3 regions of the Ensifer sp. SL37 genome follow, and region 3 is predicted to be linked to each of the others. Evidence: predicted binding sites of a transcription regulator. Region 3 holds the regulator's gene; each other region holds the start of a gene.

Region 1 (10,429 bases), 780 kb from region 3:
TTCGCCGCCGATGCGCCCGAGCGTGCCGCGCCCGCCGAGACAGGCGGCGACCGTGCCGGCGAAGTGGCCGAGCGCCGTGTCGCCGACCGCATGGCCGTAGCGGTCGTTGATCTGCTTGAAATAATCGAGATCGAGCAGCAGGAAGGTGACGGGTCTCTGGCGCGCAAAACCCACTGCCAGCGCCCGCTGTCCGAGGTCGAGCAGCGCGCGGCGCGACAGGGCGCCCGTCAACTCATCGCGGGCAATGGCGCTCTTGAGGTCGGTGATCACCCGGTTCTGGATCATCAGGATCACGCCGAGGAACAGCACAGGCAGGTAGAAATATCTAAGCACAACGCAGGCGAAGTCCCAGCTGGCCGACGCAAGCGGGGTTTCGGCGGTCCCGTGGGCGATCGGCGAGAAAATCGTGACCGCGATCAGGGCGGAACAGCCGATGGCGGCGCAGCCGATGACGCAGAGGCGCTCGATCGGCCCGGGCGCTGCGCGCCGGTGCTGCGAACAGACGGCGATGATCAGCACGAAGGCGGCGGCGATGCCGACGGCCGACAGTGCGTGCAATGTCGCGCTGTGCGGGCCGAAGGCGGCAATCAGCACCACCACGGCCGAAATCGAGGCGGCAGCGACCAGCGGCGTCGACATCGGCCGGAGGACACCGAGCGCCCGGTGAAAGCCCGAGAGCACGAAAAGACAGGCGCCAATGAGAAAGACGATGCCGATCAGCGACAACGGCCGCAGCGCCGGGATCTCGGATAGCATCAGAAACAGCGTTGCCGCCGCTGCGATGGCGCAGGCGGCTGCGAAATCCGTGCCCCCCTCGACCATGGAGGCCCGCAGGGAAATCAGCACCGGGAGCATCGCCAGAAGAGCGATGATCGATATGGCAGGGAGAAAGCTCATTTCGAAACGGCCTGTCGTGCTAAAATCAACAAAGGCGGCTTGCGTCTCAGCCAGATATGTGACGCCAATTGGTAGCGATGGCGCCTTAACGAAACCCGGCGAAATCCGTTGCAATTTTAGCGATTGGTCGGGATTGGCACGGTTGTTCACAGCGGCGCCCGATCAACCGTGGGGCGGCACGCCGGCAGGCGAAGAGGCGTGCATGAACGGTACCGCCCGCAGCCCCGGGGTGAGGCCCTTCGGGTGGCGCGATCCGAGCCTCCGGCCAGGCATGCGCGCGCCTTGTTTTCAGGGCCCGATACTCACGCAGCAGGACGAACCGGGAGAGGCGACATGTTCACGGCAACGTGGCTCTTCGAGGACAGGGCGGATGCCGGGCGCCAGCTGGCGCGTGCGGTCGAAGACAAGGGTCTTGACGATCCGCTCGTCATGGCGCTGCCGCGCGGAGGCGTTCCGGTCGCCTATGAAATCGCCGTCCATATTGCGGCGCCGCTGGAAATCCTGATCGTGCGCAAGATCGGCGCGCCTGGGCATGAGGAATTCGGTCTGGGCGCTCTGGTCGATGGCGAGGAGCCGGAACTGGTGCTCAACCGTCGGGCGATCCGGCTGGTCCGTCCGCCGAAAGGCTATCTGGAGGCCGAAACGGAGCGCCAGCGCGCTGAGATCCTGCGCCGCCGCACGCTCTATTTCGGCGACCGCGCGCCGGCGTCGGCCCGGGGCCGTGATGTAATCCTCGTCGACGACGGTATCGCCACCGGCGGCACCGTGCGGGCGGCGATCAAGGCGCTGCGGCGAACGGGGGCGGGGCGCCTCGTGCTTGCCGTCCCGGTGGCGCCGAAAAGCGAACTTACCGAACTGCGCAGCCAGGTCGATCGAATCGTCTGCCTCGCCACGCCCTTCGCGTTCCGTGCCGTCGGCCTGTACTACCGCAATTTCGAGCAGACGGCGGACGAAGAGGTGCTGGCGCTGATGGAGAAGGCGCGGCTGCGCAACGAGCGCGATTGATCCATGTTCAGGGCAAGCTCGGCTCCGGTTGCCGCGATTTCCGCCAGGCATCCGAATAGTTGCGCGAGGCGGCCGAAACCGTCTTGCAAGCCTCCTTCTCCCGCGCCACATTCCCGGCGCGCGATGTTGCCGGGAGAGGGGCGCCAGAGGAGGCGCCCGGAGGAGATGTCATGGCCGCGAAACTGGAAATCGGAAAGACGCTTGAGGATTTCTGCCGGCCGGAGCGGATGGCGCTCATCGTCTACGACATGCAGGTGGGGATTACCAATCAGGTCAAGAACGGCCCGGCGGTGCTTTCCAAGGTGCTGAAGGTGCTGGACGCTGCGCGGGCCGGCGGGTTTCCGGTGATCTTTCTCCGGCATCTGTCGATGCCGAGGCCGCTGATGGGCGCCTTCCAGCTACGCCAGGCGATGGCCTGGCAGCGGACAGACGATCCGGATGCGGTGCACCCCTGGTTTCTGCGCGGCACGCCGGGCTTCGAGCTGGTGCCAGAACTTGCGCCCCGTGACGACGAGGCGATCCTCGACAAGATCACGTTTTCCGCCTTCGAGGGCACGCCGCTCGCCATGATCCTGCGCGACCTCGGGCTTACTTCCTTCGCCATCTGCGGCATCGCCACGGAAATCGGCATCGACCCGACCGTGCGCCATGCGACCGATCTCGGCCTGGTGCCCGTCGTCGTGCGCGACGCCTGCGGGGCAGGCCACCACGAGGCCGGCGAGCGCGCGATGGAAAACATCGCCTTCATGGGCGATGCGATCATGACCGACGTTCAGGCAATCACCGCCGCGATGACCAAACACTAGGGGCCGCAGTGCCGCTCCATCCAATCGATCACAGGACCGACAAATGACCGACAAGCTTCACATCCGCCCGATAGCCCGGACCGACTACGAACAATGGCTGCCGCTCTGGGACGGCTACAACGCCTTCTACGGCCGCTCCGGCGAAACCGCGCTGGACCCGGCGATCACCGCCATGACCTGGTCGCGCTTTTTCGACGCCTACGAGCCGGTGCATGCGCTGGTGGCGGAGAGCGAAGGGCGGCTGATCGGGCTTACGCACTACCTCTTCCACCGCAGCACGACGATGATCCAGCCGAACTGCTACCTACAGGACCTCTTCACCAATGCGGAAGCCCGCGGCAAGGGCGTCGGACGAGCGTTGATTGAGGGCGTCTATGAGGCGGCACGTGCCGTCGGCGCGCCACGCGTCTACTGGATGACGCACGAGACCAACGAGACGGCGATGACGCTTTACGACAAGGTGGCGGAGAAGTCGGGGTTTCTCGTTTATCGCAAGGCGGTCTGAGGGCTCTCCTTTCGGCTGCTCACTTCGCCGTGTGTGCGCGGATGCCAGGGGCACATGCATCGGGATCCGGCATCCGCGTGGTCCAGATCTCGGTCGGGCCGAAGCCCTTGATGTCCTCGCGGCCGGAGCAAATGAACAGGAAAGACTCGCCTAGTCGCTGCCTGATTTCTGCGGTGGTGGTGATGCAGCCGGGCTTGCCGATCGCTTCCAGGCGCGCGGCAAGGTTCACGGGTGCACCCCAGATATCATAGGCGTATTTCGCTCGCCCAAGCACGCCAGCCGTTACCGATCCCGAGGCCATGCCAGCGCGCAGCTTGAGGACGACGCCATGGCGTTCGCCGATCTCGCGGGCCGCGGCGATGGCGCCGAAGCCGAACACTGCCGCCGCCTTCTCGGGCGTGGGGTGCCGGGCGGGCACGCCCGCCACCGCAAGATAGGCATCGCCGATGGTCTTGATCTTTTCGACACCGGTTGCTGCGGCCAGGCGATCGAACTCGCTGAAGAGCTCGTTGAGCAGGTTGACCGTCCGTTCCGGCCCCAGGCTGTTTGACAGGGCCACGAACTGGACGATGTCGATCAGGACAACAGTCGCATGCTCGAATTCGTCGATGATCGTTTCACGCTCGTTCCTCAGCAGGCGCGCCACGATCTCGTCCGGCATGATCGACGTCATCAGGCGGGCGAGCCGCCCCTGCGCCTCTCTCGCCAGGTGGAAGGCATAGTAGATTGTTGCGAAGCACATGAGCGTGAGGGTGATGATCGACGACGAATGGAGGAGTTGCAGGAAACGGGTGTCGTCATAGACACCCGCCCGCGCCTGAGGAAACGCGATGGATGCGGCGATGACCGTGATCGCAGCCATGGCGCTGAGGACCGTGACCAGCGCGATGTTTTGAAACCCGAGGATCGCGAAGGCGACCGGCGTCACGCCGAGCAGCGTCAGCAGGACGCCGGAGTCCCGACCGACATAGGAGGCGATCCAGACGAGGACCACCACGCAGATACCGAATTCCCAAAGCCCTGACGCGACGCGGCCGAAGCGATGAAAAAGCGGCGTCATGGCTGCCGCGACGGCTAGCGCGAGATTGGCATAGACGAGGGGAATGAGGCTCGGCTCGCCATAGAGTGCGTAGATGAGGGCAAAGCTCGTGGTGGTGACGACGATCACACAGGCCGCGACATTCGCGACGAGGATGCCTTCACGGTCACCCTCCGCGGCATTTGCGGCGCCCAGCTCCAGCAGGCTGCGAACAGCGCTCGTCCAGGACATGTCTCCACCCACTTTGCGTCGAGGGAGATCGGTACATGGTTTCGTTCAAACGCGAGAATTGTGCCCGCAATATTATTGCACTTCGCCGGTTGGCGCCATGAGATCGATGGTTGTGCAGTCCATAGGGAGTGCACGTGAGGAGGGCTTCGACCTCCTCACGCCTTCTCCACAAACCCATCCAGCACCCGCTTCTGGCCGGCGCGGTCGAAGTCGATGGTGAGCTTGTTGCCCTCGATGGCGGCGATGTTGCCGTTGCCGAACTTCATGTGGAAGACGCGGTCGCCGACCGAGAAACGCGAGGGTTCGGTGGCCGTCGATTTCGCCACCAGCTCGCCGTCGATCGTGCGGCCGCGCGGGCCGCTTTCGCCGTAGCCGATGCGCTCGACCGCGTGGCCGGAGCGGGTGCCCCAGTTGTCGCGGGTGGCGTCGGAGCGGTGCTGCTGGGCGCGCTTCCAGCCGGGCGTGGAGTAGTTGTTCTGGAAGGGATCAGCCTTGTCGAAGCGCGACTGGCCGTAGCCGCCGCGACCATAGCCGCCATAGGATTGTTCATTCTCGGCCACGTCCACATGGGCGAGCGGCAGCTCCTCGAGGAAGCGTGACGGCATGGTCGACTGCCAGAGGCCGTGGATGCGGCGGTTGGAGACGAACCAGATGTGGCAGCGATGCTTGGCGCGGGTGATGCCGACATAGGCGAGGCGCCGTTCTTCCTCAAGGCCGGAGCGGCCGCCCTCATCAAGCGCGCGCTGGTGCGGGAACAGGCCTTCCTCCCAGCCGGGCAGGAAGACAGTATCGAACTCCAGGCCCTTGGCCGAGTGCAGCGTCATGATCGAGACGGCATCGAGGTTCTCGTTCTGCTCGGCATCCATGACCAGAGCGACGTGTTCGAGGAAGCCGCGCAGGCTCTCGAAGGCTTCCATCGAGCGGATGAGTTCCTTCAGGTTTTCCAGCCGTCCGGGGGCTTCCGCCGTCTTGTCGTTCTGCCACATGGCCGTATAGCCGCTCTCGTCGAGGATCTGCTCGGCAAGCTCGGTGTGCACGGTCGTTTCAAGCAGGCTCTGCCAGCGGCGGAAATCGGTGACGACGTCGAACAGTGCCTTGCGCGCCTTCGGCTTCAGCTCGTCGGTCTCGATGATCTCGGAGGCAGCCGCCAGCATCGGGATGTCGCGGGCGCGGGCATAGTCGTGCAGCGTGCGCACGGTGGTGTCGCCAAGACCGCGCTTCGGCGTGTTGACGATGCGCTCGAAGGCGAGATCGTCGGCCGGCTGGCAGACGAGGCGGAAATAGGCCATGGCATCGCGGATTTCGAGGCGCTCGTAGAAGCGCGGGCCGCCGATGACGCGGTAGTTGAGGCCGAGCGTGACGAAGCGGTCTTCGAATTCGCGCATCTGGAACGAGGCGCGCACAAGGATCGCCATGTCGTTGAGCTTGTGGCTCTTTCGCTGCAACTGCTCGATCTCTTCGCCGACGGCGCGGGCTTCCTCTTCGGAATCCCAGGCGGCGTGCACCTGCACCTTCTCATCATCCGGATCGGTGCGGTCGGTGAAAAGCGTCTTGCCGAGGCGGCCCTCGTTGTGGGCGATCAGGTGACCGGCAGCGCCCAGAATGTGCTCGGTCGAGCGGTAGTTGCGCTCAAGCTTGATCACCTTGGCGCCCGGGAAATCCTTTTCGAAACGCAGGATATTGTCCACTTCCGCGCCCCGCCAGCCATAGATCGACTGGTCGTCGTCGCCCACGCAGCAGACGTTCTGCGGTACGCCCTTGGGGCGCTGGGCAAGCAGCCGCAGCCACATGTACTGCGCCGTGTTGGTGTCCTGGTACTCGTCGACGAGAATGTAGCGGAACTTGTCGTGATAGTCCTTCAGCACATCCGCATGCATGCGGAAGATGCGGATCGGGTGCAAAAGAAGATCGCCGAAGTCGCAGGCGTTCAGCGTCAACAGCCGGTTCTGGTAGGCAGCATAGAGTTCGCGGCCCTTGCCGTTGGCAAAGGCGCGGGCGTCTCCCTCGGGGATCTGGGCGGGATCGAGGCCCTTGTTCTTCCAGCCGTCGATCATGCCGGCAAACTGCTTGGCCGGCCAGCGCTTGTCGTCGATGCCTTCGGCCTGGATGAGCTGCTTGATCAGCCGCACCACGTCATCGGTGTCGAGAATGGTGAAATCGGAACGCAGGCCGACGAGCTCGGCGTGGCGGCGCAAAAGCTTGACGCCGATCGAGTGGAAGGTGCCGAGCCAGGGCATGCCTTCGACCGCATGGCCGACGAGCACGCCGATGCGCTCCTTCATCTCGCGCGCCGCCTTGTTGGTGAAGGTCACCGCCAGGATCTGCGAGGGAAAGGCGCGGTTGGTCGAAAGGATATGGGCGATGCGGGTCGTCAGCACCCGGGTCTTGCCGGTGCCGGCGCCGGCAAGCACGAGCACGGGGCCATCGAGCGTCTCGACCGCTTCGGACTGTTCCGGGTTGAGGCCGGAGAGATAGTCCGGGCGCGGCTGGGCGCGATCGCGCGCCGCCATGGCGCGCGCGGCGATGCCGCCCGTTGCCGGAATACCTGCGGGGGCGGGCTGCTGCTTGCGCGGCGCCGGCTCCTCGTCGAAGAAGGGAATATCGTCAAAACCACTCATCATGCGGCTCAATGTAGTGATTCGGTGGGGAAAGGCCAGAAAGGATGTTCTTCTTTTATTCCGTTTTCTGCGCCAGCCGCACCAAGCCTGTGGAAAGACAGGCGATTTCGAGACCGCTTATTCTTGGTCGCGCGGTCTATTCTTTTGTCTTGTCGAAGGCGGTATCCACAGGCACCTGCAGCGCCGTCGCCAACTGGTTGGTGCGGGCGGCAAGCGAGATCACCCTGAGCAGGTCCGCATGCTCGGCGTCGGTCATGCCTTTCGCCCTTGCCGCCGCCGTATGGGAATGGGCGCAGTAGCCGCAGCCATTGGTGACGGAGACGGCGATATAGAGCATTTCCTTGACCAGCGGATCGAGCGCCGAGGGCGTTGCCATCACCGCTTTCACGTCGCGCCAGGTCTGTTCCAGGAGCTCCGGATCGAAGGCGAGCCAAAGCCACATATTGTTGATGAAGTCGGATTTGCGGGTGGTGCGAATGTCGTCGAACACGGCTTTGACACGCGGATCGGATTCCGGGTTCTGAGGCGGGGATACGGTGCTCATGGGGCTCCTTCGCTGTTGTTCTCGGCGGTTGTGTGCGGGCCGGCCGGTCGCCTGAAGCGGTGACGATAGCCGACGTCGCGGCGATTGCCAGCGCTGCGTTTTGGGGAAGCCGTCACCGATGCGTTCAGTTGGGGATTTCGTTGCACGGCTGATTGTTCGAGCCGAAGGGTCCGGTCGTAAACAGCACGCCCTTGCTCGAGCCCTGATAGGCGTTGCCGTTCTGCGTGACGATGAAGACCCTGCGGCCGCAGAAGCCCGTCGGCTGCGCGGCAACCACGCGCGTCTGGCCACTGGCGTCAGTGACGGTCTTGGGGTTGCAGGCGCCATAGGGTGTGTCGGCCATGCGAACGGTTGCCGTCGAGCTGCGGCTGAGCGGCGCGGAACTGCCGGGTGGGTACGTCCCCGAAGCCGTGCCTGCAGCGGCCACGGTCGATTGCGTGATCTGAAAATCCGCCGTGCTGTCGTCGTAGCGGCACCGCTTGATGGCCCAGATCCAGACGGCAATGTCGCGCACACCGCTCTCGGGATCCTCGGCCGAAGCCGCAATGGTGAGCGGGGCCAGATCGGGGACGTTTCGGCGGCGGTTACAGCAGCCGCTGTCGTTGAAGACCGGGTCGGGATTGCCATGGTCATCCAGGATGCCGGTGATTTCGAGTTTCGTGGTCGGGCCGGTCTTGTCGTCCGCCTGGACAGTCACGGTCTGACACCCCGCAAGAAGCAGGCCCATGGAGACGAGTGCGAATGTCAGGCAAAATGCATGCGGCCCCATGACGACCCCCGCCATTGTCCGTACCGCTGCCCAAGATACTCCCGAAGACTTTTGCCCGCAAACAAGCGCCTTCCTTTGCCGCGCTCGATCAACCCCGCGGCATCGTTGCCGTCCACAAACGATGCGCGTCCTTCAGCACCTTCCTCTGTCGCTATCGCAACCTCGTCGAACGCTTCGTCAGCACTCAGGCACTTCCGTGCCGTCGTCACCGGCTTCGACAAGCACAGCGAAAACGACCTTGCTCTCGTCAAACTCGCTTCAGCCAAAACCTGGTTGTGCTCTACAGGTCGGTGACCTAGAAGAAGCTTCGAACGCTCGGAGCGGCGTTCAGGCAGGAGCCCGACCATGATCAAGATGAGCGTCTACTATCCGGCCGATGGCGGCTCGAAGTTCGATCACGACTACTACCGCACCCGCCACATGCCACTGATCCAGGAACGGCTCGGCGATGCCTGCCTGCGCTACGAGATCGATAAGGGCCTTGCGGGTCGCGAGCCTGGAAGCGCGCCGGGGTTCGTCGCGGCGTGCCACGTCTACTCGCCGAGCCTCGAGACATTCCAGGAGGCGTTAGGTCCCCACCGCGCCGAGATTGCCGCGGACGTCGCCAACTATACGGACATCGCGCCCATCGTGCAGATCAGCGAAGTCGTTGGAGGGTAGGGTGCTTTGGCGCGTCAGGCGTAGCCGTTGACCTTTCCGCAATCGGCGTAGCGTTGGCGCACCATGATCCATGGTGACGCAGCCAGTGCGGAACCGGTTGACGATCGGGAACATGTGGTTGCCGTCGAAGCGTATACGACCTTGCTCTCGTCAGGCTCGCTTCAGCCAAAACCTGGCTGTGCTCAATAGGCCGGGGGCCTAGGCTAGCGCGAAGACGCGGGCCGGGCCGCCGGTGCCGCCGCGGTGCTTCGGTGCGCCGAGGATGAGGGTTGCGCCCTTGACCGGCAGCTTGTCGAGATTGGCTGCTGCCTCCAGCCCCCAGCGACTCTCCGGCAGCCAGGCATAATGCGTGGCGAAATCGGGCGAGGGGCCATGGTCGAGCGACAGCGTATCGACGGCGATACCAGCCGCCTTGCTTTCCTCGATCAGATATTTGGCCGCCTCGACGTGGAAGCCGGGGAAATGCAGCTTGCCGCCGCCATCGGCATTGCGGAACTTGTCCGTGCCCAGATGCGCGCCCCAGCCCGACAGCATGGCGACGCAGGCGTTTTCCGGGATCTCGCCATTGGCGGCGACCCAGGCCTTGAGGTCTTCGGGCGTCACCTGTGCATCGGCATCGGCCTCAGCCTTCTTTCTGATATCGACAATCACCAGCGGCACCACCAGCTTGTCGACGGGCAGTTCGGCGACCGAGAGGCCATCGGCGGAGAAGTGCAGGGGCGCGTCGACATGGGTGCCGGTGTGTTCGTTCACCCGGAGCTCGAACATGTTGAACTTGTCTTTTGCGTAGTTGAACTTCTCCTCGCGGAAGAACTGCTGCTGGCCGAAGAAGGTCGGGAAATCTTCGTGCAACTCGTGGGTCAGGTCGGTGACGCTTGAATGCCCCTGCGCCAGCGCCGGCGGGGCCGCGCCCACGCTTGCGGCGGCAAGACCCGCGGTTCCGACCGCGGCGGCTTTGAAGAAGCTGCGGCGCGAGAGCATGCGCTCTTTCACCGTTTCCATGACACAGGCATCGCACATCGACTTCTCTCCCCCAAGAGGCCTGAAGACAGGCGCAAAGCCGGCCGAAACACGCTGCCGGCGGTTGCAGGATAGCGCAGTGTCGGCGGCTGTAAACGGTAATTCTCTAGTGAATTTCTGGACAAAGCTGCGAGGCGTCGAGCGAAGCCCCCGTGCGTCATCATCCCGCCAACAAATTCGCTTTTATTACAATTGCGTAATGATGGTATTCTGTCGTTGCCCCGACACGCGCGAACAGGGATACTCCGCGCACAATCGGAACGAACCGCCGGCCGCGCCGCGCTGGGGCGTGTTTTATGTTTAATTCGGAGACTTGAATGCGGGTTTGGAAACAG
Region 2 (10,429 bases), 370 kb from region 3:
TATCCGGAACTGGCGACCAAATTTTCGGGCGTCAAGGGCGTCACCATGGCGATCCCGATGGTCGAAGGCCAGGTCCTGGCGCAAGGGGTCGGTGACAGCTCGACCGGTGCGCTGGTGCGCGGTATCCGCGCCGACGACTTGAGCAAGATGAAGTCGGTTTCTGACCACATCCAGTCCGGCGATCTCGTCGGCTTTGCCTCCGGCTCTGGCGTCGCCATCGGTTCGCGTATGGCCGAGCAGCTTGGCATAACGGTCGGCGGTACCATCACGCTGACCTCGCCCAACGGCGACGTGACACCGCTCGGCATGAACCCGCGTGTGAAGGCCTATACCGTCTCGGCGATCTACGAGATCGGCATGTCGGAATATGATTCAACAATCATCTTCATGCCGCTTGAAGAGGCACAGCTGTTCTTTAACGCCGAGGGACTGGTCCAGTCGATCGAGATCTTCGTCGAGCATCCTGATGTCGTTGAGGAGTTGCGCCAGCCGATCGAGGATGCGGCCGGACGGCAAATCTTCATCACCGACTGGCGCGACCGCAACAAGACTTTCTTCTCGACGCTCGAGGTCCAGAGCAACGTGATGTTCATGATCCTGTCGCTGATCGTGCTGGTCGCGGCACTCAACATCATCTCCGGCCTGATCATGCTGGTGAAGGACAAGGGCAGCGACATCGCGATCCTGCGGACCATGGGCGCGACCTCCGGCTCGGTGATGCGCATCTTCTTCATGACGGGGGCTGCAATCGGCGTTGCCGGAACGGTCGCGGGCGTGGCGCTCGGCGTCGTCGTCTGCCTCAACATCGAATCCATCCGACAGTTCTTCTCCTGGATCTCGGGAACGACGATATTCAGCCCTGAGCTTTATTTCCTCAACCAGCTCCCGGCCGATATGAACGCAGACGAGACCGCACTCGTCGTCGTCATGGCGCTGACCCTTTCCTTCCTCGCCACGATCTTTCCGGCCTGGCGCGCCTCGCGCCTCGATCCGGTGCAAGCCTTGCGTTACGATTGACCCCACGCTGTGACTTGCAACGTCGTTTCTTGAATGAATGCGTGCGTCTGACACAGCGATTACCAGCTTCGCCGGCCATCCGCGGCGTTTGGCGTCCAAAGCGCGCCGCGATCCTTCAGATTCGCGAACCGCTGCGCGTCACTTGCTGCGGGCCTTGCCCTCAACGCCTGATCAGACCGCCGCGATAGTCGAGCTCGTAGGCTTCCTCGCCGTCGACGAAGATGACCTCATGCCCGGAAAAATGTGCGGTGTCGCCGCGGCTGTTGTCGATGTAGTAGCCATGGGCGTGCCGGAACTCCGTGCCGCCGAGGAAATGCTGCTTGTCGCGGTACATCGCCTGAAGCGCCGCCCTGATGACGACACCTGCTTTTTCACCGTTTATGAGGTCAGGACGGATGATCCGGCCGAAGTAGTTCATCGCCCAGTGCGGCTCGTCATTCTGCCACACGGTCTCCTGGCCTGCGAAATCGGTCCCGCCGAAATAGCTGTCGAAGTAGCGCCAGCTATCCCGCTCGTAGCCGATGTCGTGGGAACCCGGGCGTGACGACGGTCGCTGCCCGCCGCCGCCGACATAGGTTTTTGATTTGGCTTCAACGATGAATTCTCTGAGTGCTTCGAGCGCGGCCATGATTGTTCCTCATACGTTCGCGCCGGAGGATGTCGCGATCCGCTGAAGCTGTAAAGAACAGATAGAGAACAATCACCCGGTTATTACAGGCCGCACGCCTTCTGCCCGCGATCGTCGCTCCAGTCCTTGAGAAGGATGAGCTCGCCTTTCGCGGTGATTGGCTTGTCGTTCGATTTGCCCTTGCCCGTCAGCACGTTGAGGTCGCATTGCGCGGTGTTGTCCGGATCGAGCGTATCGTAGGACGAGTAGGTGTAGCCCGCCACGACGAAGTCGAAGTTGCGATAGGCGACCGTCAGCTTCTGTTCCCAGCGGTCGCGCCCGATGGCATCGTTCTGACTGGTGATGAGCAACGAGCCGCTCGGCAGCGCCTCGATCGACGGCGCTTGGCCGACGAGTTCGAACTGACCCCAGACCTTGTTCGGAATGGCCGACTTTAATGCCAGCGCGCCGTTGTCGCCGGTGAGATAGAGATAGATGCCGTTGTCCTCGTCGCTGCCTTGGGCGGGGCGTACGATGAGCGCGAGATCTGGGCTCCCGTCCTTGTTCCAGTCGCCGGTCGCCGCCGAGACGATGCGGGCGGGGTCTATCGTCTCTGCTGCGGAGACGGTGGTCGGAAGCAGGATCAGCAAGGGGAGAATCAGGCGTGCAAGCATGTCGGAGCGCTCCGCGTGGTCGTTCCTCTTGATATGCGGGCGCCGCGCTTTCCTCAAGCGGCTTCGTCGTCAGTTAACCTGCATTCGGGCGCGATGTTAACCATCGTGAACAGAATGCCTGTGCACTGCTTGACACGTGAACAAAAATGGAACAAAGTAAAAACATAACGGAAAAGGAGCCATGTTATGACTGATTTTGTTCGTGACCTCGCCGCCTTCGCGTCGATGAGCCTGTTCATCGCAAGCATCTCTTTCATTGCGCTCGGCCTCTGAAGGCGGGCGTCAACATCTTCTCTCAAGCACCTCCGCAAAGCGTCTCATCCCCGTTGAATAAGGGGGACGACATGTCAGGGGAATCTGGACATGACGGGCGATAAACGGGATATCCTTCCGACTGGACAGGAATCAGGGTGCGACAATGGCAGACGACAGCAAGGCAGCATCGAGTGAGGCGCTCGGCACGGATCCGCAGTTCGTGCATCTGCGCGTCCACTCTGCCTTCTCCTTGCTCGAAGGCGCTCTGCCGCTGAAGAAGGTCATCGGCAAGGCGGTCGCCGATAACCAGCCGGCGATCGGGATCGCCGACACCAACAATCTCTTCGCAGCCCTCGAATTCTCGCAGAAGGCAGCCGGTGACGGGCTGCAGCCGATCACCGGCTGCCAGCTGTCGATCGACATGGAGGACGAGACCGAGGGGGATCGGCGCGGCCATGGGCATCAGCTCGCCAAGCTGCCGTCGATCGTGCTCATCGCCGCCACCGATGACGGCTATACGCGCCTCGTCGATCTCGTCAGCCGTGCCTATCTCAGCGGCGAGGGCAGCCAGGCGACGCGCATTACGCGCTCCTGGCTTGGCGAATGCGGCACCGAGGGCTTGATTGCGCTGACCGGCGCGTCCGGTGGCCCGGTGGATATCGCCATGAAGGCGGGCTCCACGGCGCTCGCCGAAGCGCGTCTCGAAGCCTTGCATGATCTCTTTGGCGATCGGCTCTATATCGAGCTGCAGCGCCACGGTGGCCACGACCGGCGGCACGAGAGCCGGATGATCGAGCTTGCCTACAAGTTCGACATTCCGCTTGTCGCCACCAACGAAGCCTTCTTCCCGTCGCCCTCCGACTATGAGGCGCATGACGCCCTGATGGCGGTAGCGCACAACGCCATGGTGTCGGACGACAGCCGGTTCCGCCTGACACCGGACCACTATCTGAAGAGCCGCAAAGAAATGGCCGCGCTGTTTGCCGATCTGCCCGAGGCACTGGAAAACACGATCGAGATCGCCCGGCGCTGCTCCTTCATGCTGAAGACCCGTGGGCCGATCCTGCCGCGCTTTACCGGCGCGACGGCGGATCCGGAGGAGGCCGAGCGCGCCGAGTCGGACGAACTGCGTCGCCAGGCGGAGGAGGGCCTCGAAGACCGTCTCGCGAGACTCGGTATGGCGCCCGGCTACACCCAAGAGGAATACCGCGAGCGCCTGGCCTTCGAATTGAGCGTCATCGAGCGCATGAAGTTCCCCGGCTACTTCCTGATCGTTGCCGACTTCATCAAATGGGCCAAGCAGCACGACATCCCCGTCGGGCCGGGTCGCGGCTCGGGCGCCGGCTCGCTCGTCGCCTATGCGCTGACGATCACCGACGTCGATCCGATGCGCTTCTCGCTGCTGTTCGAACGCTTCCTCAATCCCGAGCGCGTCTCGATGCCCGACTTCGACATCGACTTCTGCCAGGACCGGCGCGAAGAGGTGATCCGCTACGTGCAGCGCAAGTACGGTCGCGAACAGGTGGCGCAGATCATCACCTTCGGTTCGCTGCAGGCCCGTGCCGCCTTGCGCGACGTCGGTCGCGTGCTCGAAATGCCCTATGGTCAGGTCGACAAGATCTGCAAGCTGGTGCCCAACAACCCCGCCAACCCGACGCCGCTTTCCAAGGCGATCGAGGAGGAGCCGCGCCTGCAGGAAGAGGCCGAGAAGGAGCCGGTGGTCGCCCGCCTTCTCGATATCGCCCAGAAGATCGAAGGCCTTTACCGCCACGCCTCGACCCACGCCGCCGGTATCGTGATCGGCGACCGGCCGTTGTCGCAGCTGGTGCCGATGTATCGCGATCCGCGCTCCGACATGCCGGTCACCCAGTTCAACATGAAGTGGGTCGAGCAGGCCGGTCTCGTCAAGTTCGACTTCCTCGGCCTGAAGACGCTGACGGTGTTGAAGGTCGCGGTCGATTTCGTCAAGCAGCGCGGCATCGAGGTCGATCTCGCGAGCATCCCGCTCGATGATCTGAAGACCTACGAGATGCTGTCGCGCGGCGAAACGGTCGGCGTGTTCCAGGTGGAAAGTGCCGGTATGCGCAAGGCGCTGATCGGCATGCGGCCCGACTGCATCGAGGACATCATCGCACTCGTGGCGCTCTATCGCCCAGGCCCGATGGAGAACATCCCGGTCTATAACGCCCGTAAGCATGGCGAGGAAGAGGTCGAGTCGATCCATCCGAAGATCGACCACCTGCTCAAGGAAACGCAGGGCGTTATCGTTTACCAGGAGCAGGTGATGCAGATCGCCCAGGTGCTCTCTGGCTATTCGCTCGGCGAGGCCGACCTTCTGCGCCGCGCCATGGGTAAGAAGATCAAGGAGGAGATGGACAAGCAGCGCGCCCGTTTCGTCGACGGCGCCGTCAAGAACGAGGTGTCGAAGCCGCAGGCCGACCTCATTTTCGACCTGCTCGCCAAGTTCGCCAACTACGGCTTCAACAAGTCGCACGCGGCAGCCTACGCCATCGTGTCCTATCAGACCGCCTACATGAAGGCGCACTATCCGGTGGAGTTCCTGGCGGCGTCGATGACGCTCGACATGTCCAACACCGAAAAGGTCAACGACTTCCGCCAGGATGCCAAGCGTCTGGGCATCGAGGTGATCGCCCCGTCGGTACAGACCTCGTTCCGGCACTTCCAGACGGGCGAAAGCCGCATCTATTACTCGCTTGCAGCGATCAAGGGCGTCGGCGAGTCAGCGGTCGAGCACATCGTCGAGGTTCGAGGCGACAAGGCCTTCGCAAGCCTCGAAGACTTCTGCCTCCGGATCGACCCCAAGCTGCTCAACCGTCGCGTTTTTGAAAGCCTGATTGCCGCCGGCGCCTTCGATTGCTTCGGCTACGACCGGGCGGAGCTGGTCGGCGGGCTCGATCGTATTCTCGGGTTTGCCCAGCGGGCTCAGGAAAACAAGACGAGCGGGCAGAGCGACATGTTCGGCGCAGGGGCGGCCACCGGGCCGGAGCGCATTGCGCTTCCGACCTACACGCCGTGGCTTGCCTCGGAAAAGCTGCACCGTGAGTTCCAGGTTCTGGGCTTCTATCTGTCTGCCCATCCGCTCGACACCTACAATGCGCTGCTCGCCAAGATGCGCGTGCAGACCTTCGGCGAATTCGCCGGCGCTGTGAAGAAGGGGGCGACGGCCGGAAGGCTCGCCGGAACCGTAACCTCGAAGCAGGAGCGCAAGACGCGCACCGGCAACAAGATGGGAATCATCGCCTTCTCGGATTCCTCCGGCCAGTTCGAGGCGGTACTGTTCTCCGAGATGCTGCACCAGTATCGAGACCTGCTCGAGCCCGGCAAGTCGCTGGTCATGACCGTGGCGGCGGAAGAGCGGCCGGAAGGCATCGGCCTGCGCATCCAGACGCTGCGGTCGCTCGAAGAAGAATCGCTGCAACTGCAGAAGGCGCTGCGCGTCTATGTGCGCGATTCCGGGCCGCTGAAGTCGATCGCCTCGCACCTCAACACGAAGGGCGACGGGCTCGTCTCCTTCGTCGTCATCAAGGACAATGGCCAGCGCGAGATCGAGGTTGAACTGAACGAGAAGTTCCGGATTTCGCCGGAGATCGCTGCAGCATTGCGCTCGGCGCCGGGCGTCATCGACGTCGAACTGGTGTAATCCGAGGCGGGGCTCCGCTGAATTGCAGTGGAGCGGCGATTGAGCCGGCTTGGAACCTATCGACCCGCGGCGGGACGCTCGCCGGGTGCTTGTCTGCCGGTCTCGCAGATCAGTCGCCGGGACGTGTCCGAGTAATGGTGATGAAGTCGGTGCCCTGACCGGTCTCCAACCCGCTTTCCACATCGGCAATCGAGAGCGATGAGCCCTCGGCGAGCAACGCTTCCACGCGCCTGCGCACATCGTCGGAGATCGTCATGCGCGCCAGCGTGCGCTGGATGCCGTTATAGGCGAAGGGATCGGCCTCCGTGGAGATGCCGAGCCGCTTCTTCGTCGAGGCGGGCAGGTGGTTCTCGAGCGAGACGCCGAACCATTTGCCTTCGGCACCTTCTTCTTCATTGTGCCGGAACTGGAGGAAATGCGTTCCGAGCGCCTCTTCCGGCTTGTCGATCGTAAGCCCGGCTTCAAAGAGCGGCTTGAACCCTTGTCGCACGAGGATCTTGCCGTTTTGCGGCGGCGTACGGCCGGCCTTGCGCAGGAGCCTGTCGGTCAGGTCCGGTGTCAGCTTGCCGTCGCCGTCGATGCCTTCGCTTGCCTGGAAGGCACGCAGGGCCGCAATCGTCGCCGGCCCGGCATGGCCGTCGATCGCGCCCGGCGCGTAGCCGAGGAAATCCAGGGACGTCTGAACCTCGCGCATGGTGTCGCGGGTATCGCTGCGGGTGATCAGGATACGGATCAGCTCCTCGGTGGATCGCGCCGAATTGGCGCCGCCGGGCGGCTCCCGCATCGCCACTTCCACCGGCGCATCGCCGGCCTGGCTGATCGCCGGTCTGAGCGGCACGTCGGAAAGCGGCGGCTGGAGATCGATCGGGGCCGGGCGGAAGAGTAGGGCGCTCTTGACCTCCAAGGGCGTTATCTGCCGGTCGGAGATCAACACGTGCACGCCGCGCTCGGTCAACTTGTAGAGCGAGGCAGCAAATTCACTCGGCAACCGCACGCAGCCATGGGACGCCGGATAGTCCGGCACATGGTTGGAGCCATGCAGAGCAATGCCCGACCAGGTGAGCCGCTGCATGAACGGCATCGGCGCGTTCGAATAGATGTTCGACTTGTGATGACGCCGCTTTTCCAGGATAGAAAAGATGCCCGATGGCGTCGTGTGGCCCGCCTTGCCGGTCGAGACCGGTGATGTCGCAATGACAGCGTCGCCGTCATAGACGACGAGCGATTGCTGATCTTTCGAGACGATGATCTGCAGCGGCCCGCGACTGCCTGCAAAGCCGGTAGCCGGCGACCAAAGCAGTGCGACGACGCTGGCGGTGAGAGCGAAACGCGATACCATACACTCAACCCAACACGTGACTTGGCGAACAAACCTAGCCTTCAATCTTTAAGGAATTCATCCTGCTGTGTGGGCTGTCGATCAAGGTTGCGTGATCGCTTTGCGAAGCGTGCCTGCTCGGGCAAGCACGCTTGCGGTCTCACGGATCGCGTTTTCTGGTGCCGAAAGTGTAGCCGGTTTCGACGCTCGCCTTGCCGAATTTGTCGCGCAGCTTGTTGATCGCGTCCTCGGCCGCAGCGCGCCTGGTGGCCGCGGGATCGACGAGATCGGGCGGATCGGCGAGATCCGGGGCGGAGAGATCGCTGACGCCGATGCCGATCAGCCGATACTTCGTTCCGTCCGCCTCTTTTTCGAGAAGTTGCAGGCCGATGCGGAAAATGCGGTCGGCAAGGCGGGTAGGGCTATCCAGGCGCCGGTTGCGGGTGCGGATCTTGAAGTCGGCGGTTTTGAGCTTGAGAACGACCGTCTGGCCGGCGAGTTCTGACTTTCGCAGCCGGTGGGCCACTTGCTCGCTGAGGCGCCGCAGATGCGTGACCAGGTCGTCATAGCGCGCGATATCCTCGTTGAACGTCGTCTCTGCGGAAACGCTCTTGGCTTCGCCGTCGATTTCGACCGCTCTTTCGTCGAGCCCGCGCGATAGGCGAAAGAGCCGCTGCCCCATGGTGCCATAGCGCCGCATCAGGTCGCCTTCCTCCATGGTCTGCAATTGCCCGATCGTGCGCACGCCGTCACGCTCCAGCGTGGCGGCAAAGGCCTTGCCGACGCCCCAGATCAGGGTCACCGGCTTCTCGCGCAGGAACTCCAGCGCCTCGGCTTGGCCGATGACGGAAAAGCCGCGCGGCTTTTGAAGGTCGGACGCCACCTTGGCGAGAAACTTGCAATAGGAGAGGCCGACCGAGACGGTGATGCCGACTTCCTGCTCGATCCGGCGGGCGAGCCGCGCAAGCGTGCGTGCCGGTGGATCGTGGTGCAGTCGCTCCGTGCCGCTGAGTTCGAGGAAGGCTTCGTCGATCGACAGCGGCTGCACCAGCGGGGTCAGTTCCTGCATCAGCGTGCGTACCTCGCGGCCGACGCGGGCGTATTTCTCCATATTGGGCTTGATGACGATGGCCTGGGGGCAGGCTTCCAGCGCCTTGAACATCGGCATGGCCGAGCGCACGCCGTGAATGCGGGCGACGTAGCAGGCGGTGGAGACCACGCCGCGCTTGCCGCCGCCGATAATCACCGGCTTGTCGGCAAGCTCCGGGTTGTCGCGCTTCTCGATCGAGGCATAGAAGGCGTCGCAGTCGATGTGCGCCAGCGTCAGGTCATGGAGCTCCGCATGCCGCAGAATGCGCGGGCTGCCGCAGGCAAGGCAGCGCCGCACCGACGCCGCCTGTTCCTTGAGGCAGTCGCGGCAGAAGCCTGGAGAGTGAGCAGCGCTGTCGGGCATATCGGGAACAAATATTGAACATTGCGACCTTAAGCTCTACTCTAGCGAGTCTCAAGGAGGCGCGATTGGAAATCACAATGCAATTGTCGCCGTTGAAAAGGATCACCGGGCGCGTCTTGCGCAGCACCGGCGCGGCTGAATTTGCGCCGACGGGCAGCCGATCCGGGCTAGCCGCGGAAGTGCGCGCGAATGGCTGCGGCTGCCTCCGGCCAGTCTGCGACGGCGCGGATGTCGGCGTCGAGCTTCGGCGCGAGCGCCTTGAACTCCGAGTCGGCCATGAGGTTTATCGGCAGGCAGGTCGGCGCGTGATCCTTCACCGATCGCAGGTTGCGAAGCATGTCGTCGATGAAGACGAGGGGGACGGTGCGGCTGCCGTGAAGTTTTTGGACGATCGGCCCCTTCGGCTCTTCGGACGCAAGCAGCGGATAGGGCAGGCCGAGCCGGTCAAGAAGAGCGCGACGAACCGCGGCGTGCTGCGGCGGCATCGCAGTCAGAAAGACGATATCGGCTTCCTCCGACAATGCGGCCAGGGTCTCGACGACCTTGGCGGCGGGCGTTTGCCAACGATCCTGCGAGCCGTAGAAGGTGTCGAGCAGGATCTTGACCTCTGGCTCCGTCACCGGCTGCTCGTCCGCGTGGGTGATGATGTTGCCGGTCAGGCGAAACGATCGGGGCAGGAGGACATGGCCGCAGCTCCCAAGGAACGCTTTGAACGGATTGATGAATTCAAGCACGACATCGTCGATGTCGCTGACGATCAGCGGGCGGTTTCCAAGCGTGATGCTGTGAACTGTCGGCGCGTTTGCCACCCTCAATCCTCGAAGCCTGCGTGGCCGGAAAGTGCCATATGGGCGCGCACGACGTCTTCAGGCGCCGTACCGGTCGCCGTGCAGAATGCCATCAGGGTCGGCTCATGGTCCATCAGAAAGGCGACGAGCCCGCCCATGAAGCCGGGTTCGGCAATCGCGTTGCGCAACGCCGTTGGGTCCGTGCCGGTCAGCGCCAGAAAGCGGGACAGAAGCTCAGGCTCGCCGGCAAGCCAGGAGAGAATGTCGATGGCGATTTCGTCGGCGCTCTTCAATGGTTTGTCCCCGTATGGTTTTTACGTGCGGAGTTACCTATTTTTCAACCAAATAGGCCTATCTCTGACGTTGAGGAAATGGGTCGAGTCGTCGGCTCCGCACGTTAATTGTCCTGAGGAGACTTGCAAGGTGACGATGGACAGCAAGGGATCGACATGCCCAAACAGGTGATGATTGTTGAGGACAACGAGCTGAACATGAAGCTCTTCCGCGACCTGATTGAGGCCTCCGGCTATGCGACGATCCAGACTCGCAACGGCATGGAGGCGCTCGAGCTCGCGCGCAAGCATCGGCCCGATCTCATTCTCATGGACATTCAGCTGCCGGAGGTTTCCGGTCTGGAAGTGACGAAGTGGTTGAAG
Region 3 (10,429 bases):
GGATCGTTGTTCGGCGCATTGCCACCGGCGCCCGCAAAGGGATCGTTCGCCGCTCCCTGACCGCCATTCGGGATCAAGGCGCTCACCGCCTCCTGGCACTTGAACATCTCGCTTACCGCCTTCATCGAATCACGCAGGCTGAGGCTCGCGACGACGCGCCCCTCGAAGGCCAGCGCCAAGGTGTTTTTGCGAACGAATTCGGTAAAGAAGTCGGTGTTGGAAAAGTTGACGACAAGGGCCTTGGCTCCGGTCAGATCAACACCGAACGCAACGGCCGGCCACTGACGACCACGGTCGAGCTGCAAGGCCACATCGTATTCCCGCTGCGGCTCGATTGATTTCCATTCGGCATTGCCGATCGAAAGAAACGCCAGGTTCGTCGATCCCCGCGGATAAAAGCCGATACGAAGGATAGCGCCGGCGTCATAGCTCGTCGCCGCGTAACACGAGCCTCCCAGGGAAGGATCGGATCCCACCGTCCAGGCGTTGATCCGTTTCCAGATATTCGAACGCCCTTCTTCGGCAGACGCCGCTCCAGCCGTGAGCAACAGGCCGAGCACCACCAACGACAATCTATGCATGCAACCACCCCACTATCCACGCAAAGTTATCTTTTTTTAGAGGCCTGTCGAGACGGTGAAGGCCCTTCCCCGCAGGGATTTTTGCGCGCCCCAGGCCCGATGCGAAAGCTGGCAGCTCCGATGCATTCTCCGCGCCGGTCCATGAAGAACGGCCGAGACGAGCTTGAGATGGAGCGGCTGGCGCAAATCAGCCACAGCCTGCGGGCAAAGAGCTGTTGAACATGGCAGAGTGATCGCCATGCTTGCTGGACTTCGGAACGAAAGCGCGGTTCACATCGTTTACCAACCCGTAGTCCCACCCCTTCATCAAGTGGACGATCACCGTGCTTGCCGCCCTGCTTCTCGCTTCGATAGTCGCATCGCCCAATATGCCTGACGTCAAGCTCAGTGCCGCGACGGTGGATGAACTCCAGACCGATTTCGAACGGGCCGTGCCGTGCCATCAGATCGATGGACGCAATGTTTGGAAGGGCGCGCTCGCGTTCTACATCCAGTCCTTCGTTTATGACGGCGATACGCCCGTTGCGACCGATGCGGCCGACGCAGTGCTTCCGGAAGACAACAGCGCCGAAACGGTGAAGGAGTTCGAAGACGCCTGCTCGGCCTCGCAAGCGACTTAAGTCTCTCCGCGAAGAGAGCCGCGATTCTTTCGAATCACGCGCGCGATTGACCTGCCCGGCGCTGTTTTGGGACGCAACCGTCGCCGAAAACCGCCCCGCTCCCGCAAAAGTGACCAATCGCCCCCCACAGAAGCAGCCAATTGCCTGAATTCACGGAGTTTTAGGCACTTGCGGAACACATATGGAACAGATAGTGTCTGTTCTTGATTTGTTTCACGCCTCTGGAGCGACGTGCCATGCTGACCCGCAAGCAACAGGAATTGCTTCTGTTCATCCACGAACGCATGAAGGAGTCGGGCGTACCGCCGTCTTTCGATGAAATGAAGGATGCGCTCGACCTGGCGTCGAAGTCCGGCATTCACCGCTTGATCACGGCGCTCGAAGAACGCGGGTTCATTCGCCGGTTGCCGAACCGGGCACGCGCGCTCGAAGTCATCAAGCTTCCGGAAGCCTACGCCGCCGGCCAGCAACAGCCGCGCAGGGGCTTCTCGCCGAGCGTGATCGAGGGCAGCCTCGGAAAGCCGCCGGCCGCCGCTCCTGCCACGCCGAAGCCGGCGCCGGTCGCCGAAAGCACGTCTGTTTCCGTCCCGGTGATGGGGCGCATCGCTGCCGGCGTGCCGATCTCGGCGATCCAGAACAACACCCATGACATTACCGTTCCGCTCGACATGATCGGCAGCGGCGAGCATTACGCCCTCGAAGTAAAGGGCGATTCGATGATCGAGGCCGGCATCTTCGATGGCGACACGGTGATCATCCGCAACGGCAACTCGGCCAATCCCGGCGACATCATCGTGGCGCTCGTGGACGACGAGGAAGCGACGCTGAAGCGCTTCCGTCGCAAGGGCGCGTCGATTGCGCTCGAAGCGGCCAACCCCGCCTACGAGACGCGCATTTTCGGACCGGATCGCGTGAAGATCCAGGGCAAGCTCGTCGGGCTGATCCGCCGCTACCATTGAATTCCAGGCAGAACGCCGAATCAGAAGAGCCTCGCCACTGAAAGTGGCGAGGCTCTTTCCATTTAAGGCGACCTGAAATCCAGATCGCTTATTCGTGGATCGTGTATTCGCCGAGTTCGCAGAGATCCTGCGTGTCCTCGGTCGTATCGAGGGCCGAGCCTTCCTCGAATTCGAATCGCATGTCGTATTTGCAGACGTCCCGCCCGTCGGCAATGGTGATCTCCATGCTCTCGCCGGGGTTAAGGACCTGCCGACCGAAAACATCGTCTTCCCATTCATTGACGCCGACCGGCGACGTATAGAAATTCGTCAGTACCGCGCCGGTGTTGTTCTTCAGCTGGAAAACCAGGTCGTCCGCGCGCGCCTCAATAGCGGTCGCCGCAAAACACGCCAACGCCGTCAGGATCAGTCTCTTTTTCATTGATGCCATTGCCTCCGTTCTTAATGTTGACGGACGCTACCGATGCGGTTGATCTCAGCGGAGTCATCGTTCCCCCTCTACCGAATTCACCGAAGCGATAAGATCCGACGGAGGCATAGGAGACGTGGCTTGCGCGGACGTGTCGCGAATTTTACCGCGCTGCCCTAAGGCAGAACGCCAAACCAAATTTAACGAGGTGAGATTATTGGAGGCCTCGCCCGGAATTGAACCGGGGTACAAGGATTTGCAGTCCTCTGCGTCACCACTCCGCCACGAGGCCTCACAGCTCGGATAACCAAGCGTTGGCGCGGATTTAGAATGATTGCCGAAAAACCGCAAGAGGCATTTTCTGAAAAACGCGCCGTCGAATTGCAGGACGGATACTTTCCACAGAACGATCGACGATGACCGCCGATCGTCTCCCAGCTGATCTCAGCACCAGGGCGTCGGGCGCCCTTCCCACGGCCGCACGAGCCCCTCGGAAACGAGTACACGTCCAAGAGATTGGTCACCGCGTGTGACCAGGCGCAGTTTCTCGCCGGCCTTGGCATCTGATCGCCCTCCCGCCGAGATCAGCCTGAAGTCGCCTGCATTCAGCAATTCGCGCAGGCGCTGCTTGGCGTAGAAGCCGCGCGAACGCTCCTTGTCGCAGCTTGCCTGGCGGATTCGCGGTGCATCGACATCGGCGACGCGGATCGTCTCGCCATGGAAGACGAAGGTCGCGCCATCGATCACGCAGTTGTCGTTGCGAATGCCGCAAAAATAGAACTGATCGGTACGGATGGATGCCGTCTTCACCTCTTCATTCGGCCGCACGAGAGGGGTTGGCGGCGTGACGCCGACATTCACCGACGGCACCGGGGCGGCCAGGACAACCTTCGTCGCTGGGTTGGGCTTCGGATTTGGTTTGTGCCTATCCGCCAGCTGCGCAACGCGCTCCTGCGCTTCAGGAACCGCGCGCTGAGGCTTCGGCTTCGTTTCCGATCGCGATGCAAAGGCCATGACATCCGAAACCACCGGCCAGTGCCGCAACTCGGCGCGATGGTCGTAGGCCATGACGCCGCCAAGGGTGAGCGCTGCGGCCAGATACCACGGCGCCATGCCGCCCTGTTTGCTGGTGCTTCGGCCCGAACTGCGGCGTCGACGTTTCGTAGTGGCTTTGGCCATCGGTCCCCATCCTGATTCGAGACCGCATTATGCGTTTGATGGGTTGCCGAAAAGTTTTCGAAAGCACCCCAACAGAGGGGAAGACCGCGAGGAACCGGTCATTCGCCTGCGCGGCCACGGCCCTTGTTGAGAGATTCGGAATTGGTACGTGACGGCCGCGAGGAACCGAAAACTGCCGACCGCCCTGCCTCGACAACAAGATCGTTAAATCGGCGTCCGGCTCAGGAGCCGTTCGAGGAGTTGGCCTTCCCGCGCCAGCGCGCCCACCAGACGGCCAGACGACGACGGCGGCGGCGAACCGAGGGAATGTCGTGGGAAAGCACGATCAGGCCCAACGGTATCATCCAGAAGCCCAGCACGGGCAAGAAACCGAGAAAACCACAAAACACCAGCAGCGAACCCAGTAGGATCCGCAGCAGGGGCGAGTCGGGCAACGCGATACGCCATTTTCCCAGCACGATCTGTCGTGTTTGCGGATCAATGCCGAAATGCGTCTGCTTCCTGTTTTTATTCATCATTCCCTATCCGGCGTGTTTTCCCACAATTGGGGACTTCTCCACAGCCTCGCAACGGAACTTGTCATTTTTTTTGAAAAAGCGCTTGGCAAATCAGAAAAGCATGCGTATTAGCAGCCTCACTTCTGAAGCGCACAGCACAACAGCGGCGCGGATGATCCCTGGTAGCTCAGCGGTAGAGCATTCGACTGTTAATCGACAGGTCGCCGGTTCGAATCCGGCCCGGGGAGCCACTTTCTAAAAGAGCCATTTGCAGCGATGCGAATGGCTCTTTTTCATTTTGCACCTATGTTCTCCAAGTGATCAATCCCCAACCTCCCGATGGTTCTTCATGACAAAGGCCGCGGCGCCGCCCATCATCGTCTGGTTCCGCAAGGATCTCCGCCTGGCCGACAATCGCGCCCTCTCGGCTGCCGCCGGCGAGGCAGCCGTCATTCCCCTCTATATTCGCGAACCCGCCGACAGCGGCAACGGTCCGCTCGGGGCGGCGCAGGCGTGGTGGCTGCACCATTCGCTCGAGGCCTTGGGCGCAAGTCTCGCGCGGCACGCTTCTCGCCTCGTTCTACGATCAGGCGCGCCGCTTGACGTGATTGTCGAGATTGCGCGCGCAAGCGGTGCGGAGCGCATCTACTGGAACCGGCGCTACGACCCGAACGGCATCGCCACGGATACCGCGCTCAAGAAGGCGCTGGCCGAGCGGGGAATCATCGCGGAGAGCTTTGCAGGACAATTGCTGCATGAGCCCATGCGGCTGCTGACGACGACGGGCGGCCCCTACCGCGTGTTCACGCCGTTCTGGCGCGCGCTCGAACTGAAAAACGAGCCAGCACCGCCGATCGACCGGCCGCACCATATCGCAGCCCCGGGAGCATGGCCGCGATCGGAACGCCTTGACGACTGGTCGTTGCTGCCGACGAAACCGGACTGGGCGGCGACATTCAGCGAGGTCTGGACGCCGGGCGAAGACGGTGCGGCCACCCGTCTCGAAGAATTCGTCGATGAGAAGCTCGACGCCTACAAACGCTGCCGCGACATTCCCGACGCGGATGGCACATCCCTGCTCTCGCCTCATCTCGCCTTTGGCGAAATTTCGCCGGCGCAGGCCTGGCATGCGGCAGCTGGGCCCCAGGCCGATAGCGGCGAAGGGGCGGCCACCTTCCGCAAGGAACTCGCCTGGCGCGAATTCTCCTATCATCTGCTGTTTCATTATCCTGAGCTTGGCCGCCGCAACCTCGACCGTCGATTCGACCGCTTCCACTGGCTGAACGACGAGGACGATTTTACTCGATGGACCAGAGGGCTCACCGGATACCCGATCGTCGATGCCGGCATGCGCCAGCTATGGCGCCACGGCTACATGCACAATCGCGTTCGCATGATTGTCGCCTCCTTTCTCATCAAGGACCTGCTCGTCGACTGGCGCAAGGGAGAAGCCTGGTTCCGTGACACGCTGGTCGACGCGGATCCGGCCAACAATGCCGCAAGCTGGCAATGGGTCGCCGGATCGGGCGCGGACGCCGCACCGTTCTTCCGCATCTTCAACCCGCTCCTGCAAGGGGAGAAATTCGATCCCGACGGTCTCTATGTGAAGCGCTTCGTGCCAGAGCTGGAGCGCCTCCACCCGCGCTATGTCCATCGCCCCTTTGCAGCGCCCGCCACGACCCTTGCCGAAGCCGGCATCGAACTCGGCACGACCTACCCGAAACCGATCGTCGACCATGCCCTTGCCCGCGATCGGGCACTGGCAGCCTTCCGGCAGATCACAAGCGCACCGGGAGTTTCCGAGGAGACGTAGAGCCTCCGGTAGAATTCCTCAGTTGGCGTCTCGCCCGATTGCGGCTAGGCTCACGTTACGGATGCAACAGCTGAGGGGGTGGTGTATGCGTAACCTGGAAGCCGATTTTGCTGCATTTGCCGGTGCGGTGGAGCTATCTTCCGAAAATCTGGCGACGGCCGTGCGGGAATTTCCGCTCAAGGCGCGCATGGTGCTTGGCGCCCTGGTGCACCTTCAGGTGGGAACGTTGATGCTCGCCACGCCAGACGGCCGCAGGCTGGTGATCAAAGGCGCCAGGGCCGGCCCCAGCGCCATCCTCAACCTCAACAACTGGAACCTGCCGCAGCGTGCTATCTCGGGCGGCACCATCGGGGCTGCGGAAAGCTACATCGACGGCGACTGGGACAGTCCCGATGTCGGCGCCTTTCTCGAACTGTTCCTCGTCAACGCCGAAATCGGCAGGAATTTTCCGAACCGTGCACGCGGGCTCCTTCGCCTTTTCGACAAGTTCTTGCACTGGCGCAATGCCAACACCCACTCCGGCGCGCGCCGCAACATCTCGGCCCATTACGACCTCGGCAACGCCTTCTACAGCGAATGGCTGGATCCGAGCATGACCTATTCGTCTGCGCTTTATGCAACGGGTGCCAATGATCTTCGCTCAGCGCAGAAAGCCAAATACCGCGCGCTCGCGGAAGCGACGAACCTGCGCACCGGCGATCATGTGCTTGAGATCGGCTGCGGCTGGGGCGGCTTTGCCGAGTTCGCGGCAACGGAAATCGGCTGCAAGGTCACGGGGCTGACGATCAGCCGCGAGCAACTGGCCTTCGCACGCGAACGCATGCAGCGTGCGGGCCTTGCCGACCGGGTCGAATTGAAGTTCCAGGACTATCGTGAAGAAAAGGGTACCTATGACCGCATCGTCTCGATCGAGATGTTCGAGGCCGTCGGCGAAAAATTCTGGGCAACCTATTTCTCGCAGCTGAAGCGGTGCCTGAAACCCGGGGGCAAGGCCGGACTGCAGATCATCACGATCAAGCCAGAATCCTACGAGGAGTATCGTTCCAATCCGGATTTCATCCAGAAATACGTCTTCCCGGGCGGCATGCTGCCAACGCGCGAGCATCTGGTCGAGCTTGGCCGCAATGTCGGCCTGCGGATGATCAACGACTTCGGCTTTGGCGTCGACTATGCCCGCACACTCGGCGAATGGCGGGAGCGGTTCTGGGCGGTCTGGAACAGGATCGAGCCGCTCGGCTTCGACCTGCGCTTCAAGCGGCTGTGGGAGTTCTACTTCTACTACTGCGAGGCCGGGTTCCGTGCCCGCAACATCGACGTCCGGCAGATCGTCTTCGAGTGAAGCGCACGGCGCGTCTTTACCGCGTCACCCGTAGCGCTTAAGAGGCGGTCGATCCAAGTTTCTGTTCAAAGGTACAGCATGCGTCTTGCATGGTTTTTCCTCGCGCTCGCCATCGCGACCGAAGTGGTGGGCCTGACGGTGATGAAGGCCGCTTCCGAAAGCGGCTCCTATCTCGGCCACATCGTCATGTATGTCTCGATCGCACTCTCCTACGTCTTCCTGGCAAAGGCGGTGAAGACGATATCGGTCGGCGTCGCCTATGCGATCTGGGAAGGTTCGGGCGTCGCCATCATCACCCTGGTTTCGGTTTTCGTCTTCGGCCATGTGCTGACCGGACGCGAAATGCTCGGGCTTTCGATGGCGATCGTCGGCATCCTGCTCGTCAATGCCGGCGAGTATCATGATGAGGACGAGGCAGCGCGTGAAGGAGCCGCCGATGAGCGCGCCTAGCATCTACTTCGTTCTCGCGGTCGTGGCCGGCATCCTCGATATTGCGGCCAACCTCGCCTCGACGAAATCGGAAGGGTTCGCCCGCCGCGGCTGGGGCATCCTTTCGATTCTGCTAGTGCTCGCCGCCTTTGCCTTCCTGGCGGAAGCCATCAAGGGCATGGAGCTCGCCATCGCCTATGCCGTACTTGGCGCAACCGGGATCTTCGGGACGGCCATTTGCGGCCGCTTCCTGTTCGGTCAGAAGCTGAAGCCGATCGGCTGGGTCGGACTGGCGCTCATCTTCGGCGCGGTACTGGTGCTTCACACCGCCTGACGGGGACGGCCGCCGGGTCCGGCGCGCTTCTGTCCTTCCATGGCCTCCGCCTTGCCGCGGGTCAGCCAGTTCAGCAGGCGGAAATAGAGGCTGTAGGGCAGCAGGTCCATGAGCTTCACCGCGTAGGCAAACCGGCGTGGGAAGGCAATTTCGAACCTTCGCGACTTCAGGCCGGCAACGATGCGCCTTGCCGCCTCTTCACTGTTCACCGGCGCCGGTCGCAGAAAGCGAATGCGCGCGGTCCCGGGCGTATCGACGAAGCCGGGGCTGATGATCTGCAGCCGGACGCCGAGCCGGTCGAGATCGAACTTCAGGCTTTCCGCCATATTGATCAGCGCGGCCTTGGTGGCGCCATAGGCGGCACTGGTCGGCAGTCCGCCGTAGCCGGCCACCGACGAGACGATGGCGATGTGTCCGTACCCCTGCGTCTTCATGTGGTCCACCGCCGGCAAGAGACAGTTGACGACGCCATTGAGGTTGACGGCAAAACTCTTCTCGAAGGCCTCGCGGTGAAGCTCGTCTCCGCGCACCGGCAGCGCGACCCCGGCGTTCAGCACCACGAGCGAAAGGTGCCCGTGATCATATTCGATCGCCGCCATCACCCGCTCCATGTCGGCAGGGTCAGTGACATCGCCGTCGAGCACGGTGATCCGCCCTTCGCTTGCTGCTTCATGCTGCAGGTCCACGAGCCTGTCGTGGTTTCTCGCCGTCACGACGACGGAATAGCCTTCCCGCACCAGCGCGAGCGCCAGTGCCCGCCCGGTTCCCGAGCTTGCGCCCGTCACCCAAGCCAGTTTCTGTTCCGATTTCGTAGATTGAATACTCATCACTCACTCCTCGGCACGCGCCGGGAAACACGTACGCATCTCCTTCTGTGGGCGAAAAATGACTTGCCCGGCCCTTCTTCGCGGCAGCGCTCCTTGCCGCCGGCTCTCGCAGTCCCTGGAGACGATTTTTGTTCGGGACAGAGCGACGGCGAAACGCTATTTCTTGCCTGAAGTGCAGGCTGAGCCGAAAACACGCCAACATTTCGGCGGTCCCGGAACGTTGTCGATATTCGCTGGCCGCCGTTCGCTTTTACCTGGTACGTGCCGCCTTACCGCGGTGCCTGTCCTCAAACACGAGGTTCTGAAAATGGCCATTCTCCCGTCCGTGCTCGAAGCAATCGGAAACACGCCTCTGATCCGGCTGAAATCCGTATCCGACGCGACAGGCTGCACGATCCTCGGCAAGGCCGAGTTTCTGAACCCCGGACAATCGGTGAAGGACCGCGCGGCGCTCTGGATCATTCGCCATGCGGAGCGCACCGGCCAGTTGCGGCCGGGCGGTGTCATCGTCGAAGGTACGGCCGGCAATACCGGCATCGGCCTGGCGCTGGTCGGCCAGGCGCTCGGCTACCGCACCGTCATCGTCATTCCGGAAACCCAGAGCCAGGAAAAGAAGGACGCCCTGCGGCTGCTCGGCGCCGAGCTGGTCGAAGTGCCGGCCGTTCCCTACAAGAACCCCAACAACTACGTGAAGATCTCCGGCCGCCTCGCCGAGCAACTGGCCAAGACCGAGCCAAACGGGGCGATCTGGGCCAACCAGTTCGACAACGTCGCCAACCGTGACGCCCATGTGGAGTCCACGGCGCCCGAGATCTGGCGCGACACGGACGGCAAGGTCGACGGCTTCATCTGCGCCGTCGGCTCCGGCGGCACGCTGGCCGGCGTCGCCCAGGGCCTCAGAGCCAAAAACCCCGCGGTCAAGATCGGCCTGGCGGACCCGCAAGGGGCGGCCCTCTACAATTTCTACGCCAATGGCGAACTGAAATCCGAAGGAAGCTCGATCACCGAGGGCATCGGCCAGGGCCGAATCACCGCCAATCTGGAAGGCTTCACTCCCGACTTCTCGTACCAGATTCCCGATTCGGAAGCCGTGCCTTACGTCTTCGACCTGATCGAGCGGGAAGGCATTTGCGTGGGTGGCTCGACGGGCATCAACATCGCCGGGGCCGTGCGGCTCGCCAAGGACCTCGGGCCGGGACATACGATCGTGACGATCCTGTGCGACTATGGTAACCGCTATCAGTCGAAGCTCTTCAACCCGGACTTCCTCGCCTCCAAGGGGCTGCCGGTGCCGACGTGGTTGAAGACGGCTTCCAACATTGCAGTGCCATACGAATCAGTTGGATAGGAATGCGATGACCAGGACCGTGACTGCCCTCTTCCGTGACGACTTCTACCTCTCGACATGTGAGGCCAGCGTCACCGGAATCCTCGAAGATGGC

The links. The regulator LexA, encoded in region 3, represses DNA repair genes until DNA is damaged. The targets are predictions, from matches to a motif close to TGTTCNNNNTGTGTTCNG.
Region 1: a site for LexA is predicted at 7,147-7,164, ahead of OVA00_RS25950 (ATP-dependent helicase). Genes of this name have one in related genera too.
Region 2: a site for LexA is predicted at 2,435-2,452, ahead of dnaE (DNA polymerase III subunit alpha). Genes of this name have one in related genera too.

Annotation. Positions count from the first base shown of each region.
Region 1 covers NZ_JAPPRN010000006.1:2,864,441-2,874,869, forward strand. Annotated here, with positions in the region: gene OVA00_RS25925 (GGDEF domain-containing protein) at 1-897, opposite strand, end outside; gene OVA00_RS25930 (phosphoribosyltransferase) at 1,231-1,902, shown strand; gene OVA00_RS25935 (cysteine hydrolase family protein) at 2,073-2,708, shown strand; gene OVA00_RS25940 (GNAT family N-acetyltransferase) at 2,752-3,213, shown strand; gene OVA00_RS25945 (adenylate/guanylate cyclase domain-containing protein) at 3,233-4,483, opposite strand; gene OVA00_RS25950 (ATP-dependent helicase) at 4,639-7,104, opposite strand; gene OVA00_RS25955 (carboxymuconolactone decarboxylase family protein) at 7,238-7,645, opposite strand; gene OVA00_RS25960 (hypothetical protein) at 7,770-8,414, opposite strand; gene OVA00_RS25965 (hypothetical protein) at 8,390-8,761, opposite strand; gene OVA00_RS25970 (EthD family reductase) at 8,760-9,074, shown strand; gene OVA00_RS25975 (cyclase family protein) at 9,273-10,094, opposite strand; gene OVA00_RS25980 (efflux RND transporter periplasmic adaptor subunit) at 10,412-10,429, shown strand, end outside.
Region 2 covers NZ_JAPPRN010000006.1:4,018,447-4,028,875, reverse strand. Annotated here, with positions in the region: gene OVA00_RS31875 (lipoprotein-releasing ABC transporter permease subunit) at 1-1,017, shown strand, start outside; gene OVA00_RS31870 (DUF5680 domain-containing protein) at 1,178-1,645, opposite strand; gene OVA00_RS31865 (hypothetical protein) at 1,729-2,298, opposite strand; gene dnaE (DNA polymerase III subunit alpha) at 2,717-6,214, shown strand; gene OVA00_RS31855 (L,D-transpeptidase family protein) at 6,324-7,553, opposite strand; gene OVA00_RS31850 (DNA polymerase IV) at 7,693-8,985, opposite strand; gene OVA00_RS31845 (hypothetical protein) at 9,153-9,794, opposite strand; gene OVA00_RS31840 (DUF3572 domain-containing protein) at 9,797-10,066, opposite strand; gene OVA00_RS31835 (response regulator) at 10,223-10,429, shown strand, end outside.
Region 3 covers NZ_JAPPRN010000006.1:3,643,601-3,654,029, forward strand. Annotated here, with positions in the region: gene OVA00_RS29915 (hypothetical protein) at 1-563, opposite strand, end outside; gene OVA00_RS29920 (hypothetical protein) at 950-1,201, shown strand; gene lexA (transcriptional repressor LexA) at 1,438-2,160, shown strand; gene OVA00_RS29930 (hypothetical protein) at 2,249-2,590, opposite strand; tRNA gene OVA00_RS29935 (tRNA-Cys) at 2,788-2,861, opposite strand; gene OVA00_RS29940 (thermonuclease family protein) at 3,014-3,748, opposite strand; gene OVA00_RS29945 (hypothetical protein) at 3,970-4,263, opposite strand; tRNA gene OVA00_RS29950 (tRNA-Asn) at 4,422-4,496, shown strand; gene OVA00_RS29955 (cryptochrome/photolyase family protein) at 4,595-6,058, shown strand; gene OVA00_RS29960 (SAM-dependent methyltransferase) at 6,144-7,397, shown strand; gene OVA00_RS29965 (SMR family transporter) at 7,476-7,847, shown strand; gene OVA00_RS29970 (SMR family transporter) at 7,834-8,160, shown strand; gene OVA00_RS29975 (SDR family NAD(P)-dependent oxidoreductase) at 8,148-8,990, opposite strand; gene OVA00_RS29980 (cysteine synthase A) at 9,295-10,335, shown strand; gene OVA00_RS29985 (alanyl-tRNA editing protein) at 10,343-10,429, shown strand, end outside.